Regions from separate parts of the Pseudoduganella sp. GW821-FHT12E03 genome, predicted to be linked through region 2. Evidence: predicted binding sites of a transcription regulator. Region 2 holds the regulator's gene; the other holds the start of a gene.
The links. Region 2 encodes NrdR, which represses ribonucleotide reductase genes. Its sites were predicted from a motif close to CACNANATNTNGTG; they were not measured.
Positions count from the first base shown of each region.

Region 1 (3,413 bases), on a different contig from region 2:
GCTCGATGATTTACCGGTGTTGACCGACGCGATATTGGAACGGCTCGGCACGTTTGAGCAAAAAGTGCGGCTGGGGACCGGCGTGCTGGAATCCTTGCGGGCTTATTCCTTCCCCGGCAATGTGCGGGAATTGGAAAATATCCTGGAGCGGGCGCTGGCCTTTGCCAACGATGGCGTGATTGAAGTGCGTGACCTGGCATTAAAAGGCGCGCGCCTGGCCGATGCTCCACCCGGTTATGTGCCACCGCCGGTGGAATTGGAAGACACGGCATCGCCGGCATGGGCCAAAGCGCCGGAAGCGGCGGCCGCCGCTATTAGCTCGGCTTATGAGGCGGGCCATGCCATTAATAGTGCTAATAATAAGCCGCATCTTATTAATAGTGCCAATGCTATTGATGTCAATAATGCCATTAATGGCACCACCGCGATTCCAGCCATGGCGCCGAATATGCCGCCATTGCCGGTGCTCGACATATTGCCCAGCAACTTGCCGGAATATCTGGCGATGGTGGAGCGGGAAATCATCCAGCGCGCGCTGGCGCAGACCCAATATAACCGCACGCAGGCGGCCAGCCTGCTGGGCATCAGTTTCCGCCAATTGCGTTACCAGATGCAGAAATTGAATATCCAGGAACCGGATTCGTGACGTACTTCGTTGATGCGGATGGCTGGTGCGGCGGCGCGTTCCGCTACGACTCGCCCCATTACAATGCGCGCCCGGCGGACGCCGCGATTGATTTACTGGTGGTGCATAACATCAGCCTGCCCGCCGGCCGGTTTGGCGGCCCCCACGTGTCGGACCTGTTTACCGGCCGGGTAGACTATAATGCTGACCCGTCGCTGGCGGACTTGCGCGGCGTGGCAGTGTCGGCGCACTTCTTTGTGCGGCGCGACGGGCGGCTGGTGCAATATGTTTCTTGCAACGACCGTGCCTGGCATGCGGGACTCTCGCAATTCCAGGGACGCGCCAATTGCAATGACTTTTCCATCGGTGTCGAGATGGAGGGAACTGACAATGTTGCGTTTACGTCAGTCCAGTATGAAGTGCTGGCGCAACTGGCCCAGGCATTGCAGAATCGCTACCCGTTGCGTTGGATTACCGGCCATGAGCACGTGGCGCCGGACCGCAAGACGGACCCCGGACCGTGCTTTGATTGGTCCCGGATCGATGCCTTGCTGAAACAACAGGCAACGGGAAATGCTGCGTTAGTGCTTGCTCACCGGGTAACGCCTGCGGTTTAGGGCGTCCCCAAATGTCAACAGAAAAATCGGCAATCGGCAGAAATATAGCGCTTGCCGCGCCCGGGCGCCGTCACTACAATTAGTGCCATAAGTTGTGCATCGCACTAGATTTAGTGCAAAGAATTGTCGATTACTTAAAGCTGGCTTTAGAGCATCGACAGAAAATACCCACAAGATGACGCTCCGCCAGCTGAAACTTTAGTCTGGCCGCTTCATCTTGTCCGTTAGAAACACGCGATCAGCGGCCATGCAGTTTTATTCAGGAGCTTCAATGCAATCAATCCACTCTTCTGACATTTCCGTTCAGCCGGCAGCGCCGGCAGGCGCCCTGGGCGATTACCGCATCATTCGGCGCAATGGCGCCGTGGTGGCCTTCGAGCCCTCGAAAATCGCCGTCGCCGTGACTAAGGCTTTCCTGGCGGTCCAGGGCGGCCAGAGTGCGGCATCGGCCAGCGTGCGTGAAATCGTCGAAGAGTTGACCAGCAACGTGGTGACTGCCCTGGTGCGCCGCCAGCCATCGGGCGGCACGTTCCATATCGAAGACGTGCAAGACCAGGTGGAGCTGGCGCTGATGCGTTCCGGCCAGCATGACGTGGCCCGCGCCTACGTGCTGTACCGCGCCAAGCACATGGAAGAACGCCGTCTGAAGAAAGAAGCCGCTGGCGCCACCGCCATTGACGAGCCACAACTGCACGTGACGGAAAACGGCGAGCGCCGTCCGCTGGTGATGCAGGAAGTGCGCGACCTGATCAACGCCGCCTGCTCGGGCCTGGAAAAGCACGTCGATGCCGACGCCATCCTGGGCGAGACCGTCAAAAACCTGTACGACGGCGTGCCGGTCGAAGAACTGCACAAGTCCGCCATCCTGGCTGCCCGCGCGCTGATGGAAAAAGACCCGGCCTACTCGCAAGTGACGGCCCGCATCCTGCTGCACACCATCCGCAAGGAAGTGTTCGGCAAGGAAGTCCCGCAAGCCAAAGCCGCTGCCGAGTACATCGACTACTTCCCGAAATACATCGCCAAGGGCATCGAAGCGGAACTGCTGGATGTGAAACTGGCGGAATTCGACCTGGCCAAGCTGGCCAAGGCCCTGGTGGCCGACCGCGACCTGCAGTTCGGCTACATCGGCCTGCAAACCCTGTACGACCGCTACTTCCTGCACGTACGCGATATCCGTATTGAAATGCCGCAAGCGTTTTACATGCGTGTCGCAATGGGCCTGGCGCTGAATGAAGCCAACCGCGAAGCGCGCGCCATCGAGTTCTACAACCTGCTGTCGACCTTCGACTTCATGTCGTCGACCCCGACCTTGTTCAACTCGGGCACCCTGCGTTCGCAACTGTCGTCGTGCTACCTGACCACCGTGTCGGACGACCTGGAAGGCATCTACGACGCCATCAAGGAAAACGCACTGCTGGCCAAGTTTGCCGGCGGCCTGGGCAACGACTGGACCCCGGTGCGCGCACTGGGCGCCCACATCAAGGGCACCAACGGCAAATCGCAGGGCGTGGTGCCGTTCCTGAAAGTGGTCAACGACACCGCCGTGGCGGTCAACCAGGGCGGCAAGCGCAAGGGCGCGGTCTGCGCCTACCTGGAAACCTGGCACATGGACATTGAAGAGTTCCTGGACCTGCGTAAAAACACCGGCGACGACCGCCGCCGTACCCATGACATGAACACCGCGAACTGGATTCCCGACCTGTTCATGAAGCGCGTGATGGAGAAAGGCGCATGGACGCTGTTCTCGCCGTCCGAAACGCCGGACCTGCACGACAAGGTCGGCAAGGCTTTCGAAGAAGCGTATACCGGCTACGAGGCGCGTGCCGCCGCCGGCGAAATCCGCGTCTTCAAGAAAATCGAGGCGCTGGACCTGTGGCGCAAGATGCTGTCGATGCTGTTTGAAACCGGCCACCCATGGATCACGTTCAAAGACCCATGCAACATCCGTTCGCCACAGTCGCACGTGGGCGTGGTCCACAGCTCGAACCTGTGCACGGAAATCACGCTGAACACCGGTCCGGACGAAATCGCCGTCTGCAACCTGGGTTCCGTCAACCTGCCTGCCCACATGAAAGAGGGCAAGCTGGACCACGTGAAACTGCAAAAAACCATCCGCACCGCGATGCGCATGCTCGATAACGTGATCGACATCAACTATTACGCTGTCGAAA
Region 1 is NZ_JBXAQJ010000005.1:46,151-49,563, reverse strand. It holds gene AC1RRC_RS13760 (sigma-54-dependent transcriptional regulator) at 1-646, shown strand, start outside; gene ampD (1,6-anhydro-N-acetylmuramyl-L-alanine amidase AmpD) at 643-1,242, shown strand; gene AC1RRC_RS13750 (ribonucleoside-diphosphate reductase subunit alpha) at 1,514-3,413, shown strand, end outside.
Region 1: the regulator NrdR is predicted to act here: its motif matches at 1,345-1,358, upstream of AC1RRC_RS13750 (ribonucleoside-diphosphate reductase subunit alpha).

Region 2 (3,413 bases):
CAATTGCAAAGATTCTAGCCTAACAGCCCCTTTTTGGCATGGAACGGTCGTGCTTCTTGATATCTTGTCATGGGTTTCCTTGCCCTGAGGCCGGTCTTGCCCTACAATCTGGCTTCCATTTACGTCTCACGTGACTGGCGAAAAGTTGAATGATCGCGGATACCCGCGGATCTTCTACGAAAGGTGGGCATCCACCGGGGAGCGTGAGACTGCACAAAATACAATAGCCGTTCGCCTGGGCAGCCGAAGTGGAATTGCACGACCGAGGCTGCCTGTCCCGTTGTTCCGGCTTTCCTCATTCGATCCTAACCTGCCAGTAACTACTCTCACGGAGTTTTTTTCATGTTCGCCAAAGATCACACCCTCGCCAGCATCGACCCGGAATTGTTTTCCGCCATCCAGGATGAAAACGTCCGCCAGCACGACCACATCGAGCTGATCGCTTCCGAAAACTACACGTCCCCAGCCGTGATGCAAGCGCAAGGCTCGCAGCTGACCAACAAATACGCTGAAGGCTACCCAGGCAAGCGCTACTACGGCGGCTGCGAACACGTCGACGTGGTGGAGCAACTGGCGATCGACCGCGTGAAAAAACTGTTTGGCGCGGAAGCGGCCAACGTGCAGCCGAACTCCGGTTCCCAGGCCAACCAGGGCGTGTTCTTCGCCGTGCTGAAACCAGGCGACACCATCATGGGCATGTCGCTGGCCGAAGGCGGCCACCTGACCCACGGCATGCCACTGAACATGTCCGGCAAATGGTTCAACGTCGTGTCGTACGGCCTGACCCCGGAAGAAGACATCGATTACGCGGCGATGGAAGCGCTGGCCAAGGAACACAAGCCTAAGCTGATCATCGCCGGCGCGTCGGCCTTCTCGAAAAAAATCGACTTCGAGCGTTTCGCCGCCGTGGCCAAAGCCGTTGGCGCGTACTTCATGGTGGACATGGCCCACTACGCCGGCCTGATCGCCGCCGGCCTGTACCCGAACCCGGTTCCTCACGCTGACTTCGTCACCTCGACCACGCACAAATCGCTGCGCGGCCCACGTGGCGGCATCATCCTGATGAAAGCCGAACACGAAAAAATCATCAACTCGGCTATCTTCCCAGGTATCCAGGGCGGCCCGCTGATGCACGTGATCGCCGGTAAAGCGGTTGCTTTCCAGGAAGCACTGCAGCCTGCGTTCGTTGAGTACCAGAAACAAGTGGTGAAAAACGCCGACGTGCTGGCGAAGACCCTGATCAAGCGCGGCCTGCGCATCGTGTCGGGCGGCACCGAGTCGCACGTGTTCCTGGTGGACCTGCGTCCGAAGAACCTGACCGGCAAAGAAGCCGAAGCCATCCTGGGCACCGCGCACATCACCTGCAACAAGAACGGTATCCCGAACGATCCGCAGAAGCCATTCGTGACGTCCGGTATCCGTCTGGGCTCGCCAGCGATGACCACCCGCGGCTTCAAGGAAGAGCAGGCTGAGCAAGTTGGCAATCTGATCGCCGACGTGCTGGACAACCCGCATGACGCCGCCACCATCGAGCGCGTGAAGGCAGCCGTAAAAGTACTGGCGGACGCGTTCCCGGTTTACGCATAATCACCTGCTTTGGTAACATCGAGAGCGCCGTCCCTTTGGGGCGGCGCTTTTTAATTTTAAATTTACCTATGGGTGCCGGGCCTTCAGGCCGGGCATCCACATTAATAAGTCACTTGCCTAATGAAATGTCCGTTTTGTCAGCATGAAGAAATCCACGTCCTCGACACCCGCATGTCGGAAGAGGGCGATGCGATCCGCCGCCGCCGGCGTTGCGGCAAGTGCGACAAGCGCTTTACGACGTACGAACGGATCGAACTGACGATGCCGTACGTGGTCAAGAAAAACGGCAGCCGCGCCGACTACTCGGCCACCAAATTGCGCGGCAGCCTGGCGCTGGCCTTGCGCAAGCGGCCGGTCTCGGCCGAAGCGGTGGACCTGGCCGTGCTGGCCATTGAAGAAAAACTGCTGACGTCCGGCCAGCGTGAAATCGATTCGCACGCGATTGGCGAACTGGTGATGCAGCAACTGAAGGCGCTCGATACGGTGGCGTACATTCGCTTCGCGTCCGTCTACAAGAATTTCGAATGCCTGGCCGAGTTCCAGGATGCCATCGAAGAAGCCGGGCACGCCGACCACGACAAGCCGCCGGCCAATCTTTCCTGATCACACTTCAATTTGTCCGGCCTGTGAGCAGGGCAAAACTCGCCGCAATTTGTCTGGCCGGCCCCGCCCGGCCTTGATCTTCCGCATGCCGTCCACCGCCTCGGCGCGTAACGTCGGGTTCTTCGAACCTGACGCGGAGGGCGACTATGCATTCCCGACATGTGCAAGGTTTTACGCTGCCGGAAGTGCTGGTGGCGCTGGTGGTGCTGGCGCTCGGCGTGCTCGGCGCGGGCGCGATGCAATTGACGGCGCAGCGCGTGCGGCTGGAGTCGCAATGGCTGACGTCGTCGTCGCGTCTGGCGGCGGATTTTGCCGGACGGCTGCGCGCCAACGCGGCGCAGGCCGATGCCGTGTATGCCGGCTTTGATTACGACGCGCAGCGCGAACCTGTTCCCGATCCTTCCTTTGCTTGCGGTACATCCCCTTGTGACAGTGCGCAACTGGCCCAGGCCGACCTCGCCGAACTGAAACAGCAAGTGGCGCAAGCGCTGCCCTCCGGGCGCGTGCGTATTTGCCGCGACCGGCACATGTGGCAAGGCGGCCGTTTGCGCTGGGCATGCGACGGTGGGGCGGATGCGCCCCTCGTCATCAAGATCGGTTGGCGCGGGCGGCTGCCTGACGGACGGCCTGATACCGATGCGGGCGACCATGCGCCGGGTGTTGCGCTGGCGCTGGCGGGAGTGGCGCCATGAACGCACGCGGCTTCGGCCTGGTGGAATTGATGCTGTCGCTGGCCATTGGTGCGCTGCTGGCGCTGGCCGCATCGGCCATGCTGGCGGGCGCCCATGCCGCCTATTCGCACCACGGCGCAGGCGCGCGGCTCGATGACAGCGGGCGGCAGGCGCTGGCCATGATGGCGCGGGCCGTGCGCCAGGCCGGTTATGCGGGCGCCGGCGCGCCGCTGCCATGGCCCGCCGCCATTACCGGTCTCGATGCGTCCGGCGTGGCGCAAAACAGCCACGGCATTGACGGGCCCTGGCCGGCCGCCGTCAATGGCAGCGACGTGCTGGCCGTGCGCCATGCCGGCGCCGGCGCTGGCAGCGGTGATGGCAGCATGACCGATTGCGCGGGCTTTGCCATCGGCGCGGGCGACGAAGGCTGGAGCATCTTCCACGTGGCCACCGGGGCCGATGGCGAAGGCGAATTGCGCTGCAAATACAAGGGCAGCAGCGGCTGGGGCGCGGACGCCATCGTACGCGGCGTCGATTCCCTGCAAATCCTGT
Region 2 is NZ_JBXAQJ010000006.1:298,165-301,577, reverse strand. It holds ZMP/ZTP riboswitch at 121-248, shown strand; gene glyA (serine hydroxymethyltransferase) at 343-1,587, shown strand; gene nrdR (transcriptional regulator NrdR) at 1,708-2,190, shown strand; gene pilV (type IV pilus modification protein PilV) at 2,337-2,882, shown strand; gene AC1RRC_RS17475 (PilW family protein) at 2,879-3,413, shown strand, end outside.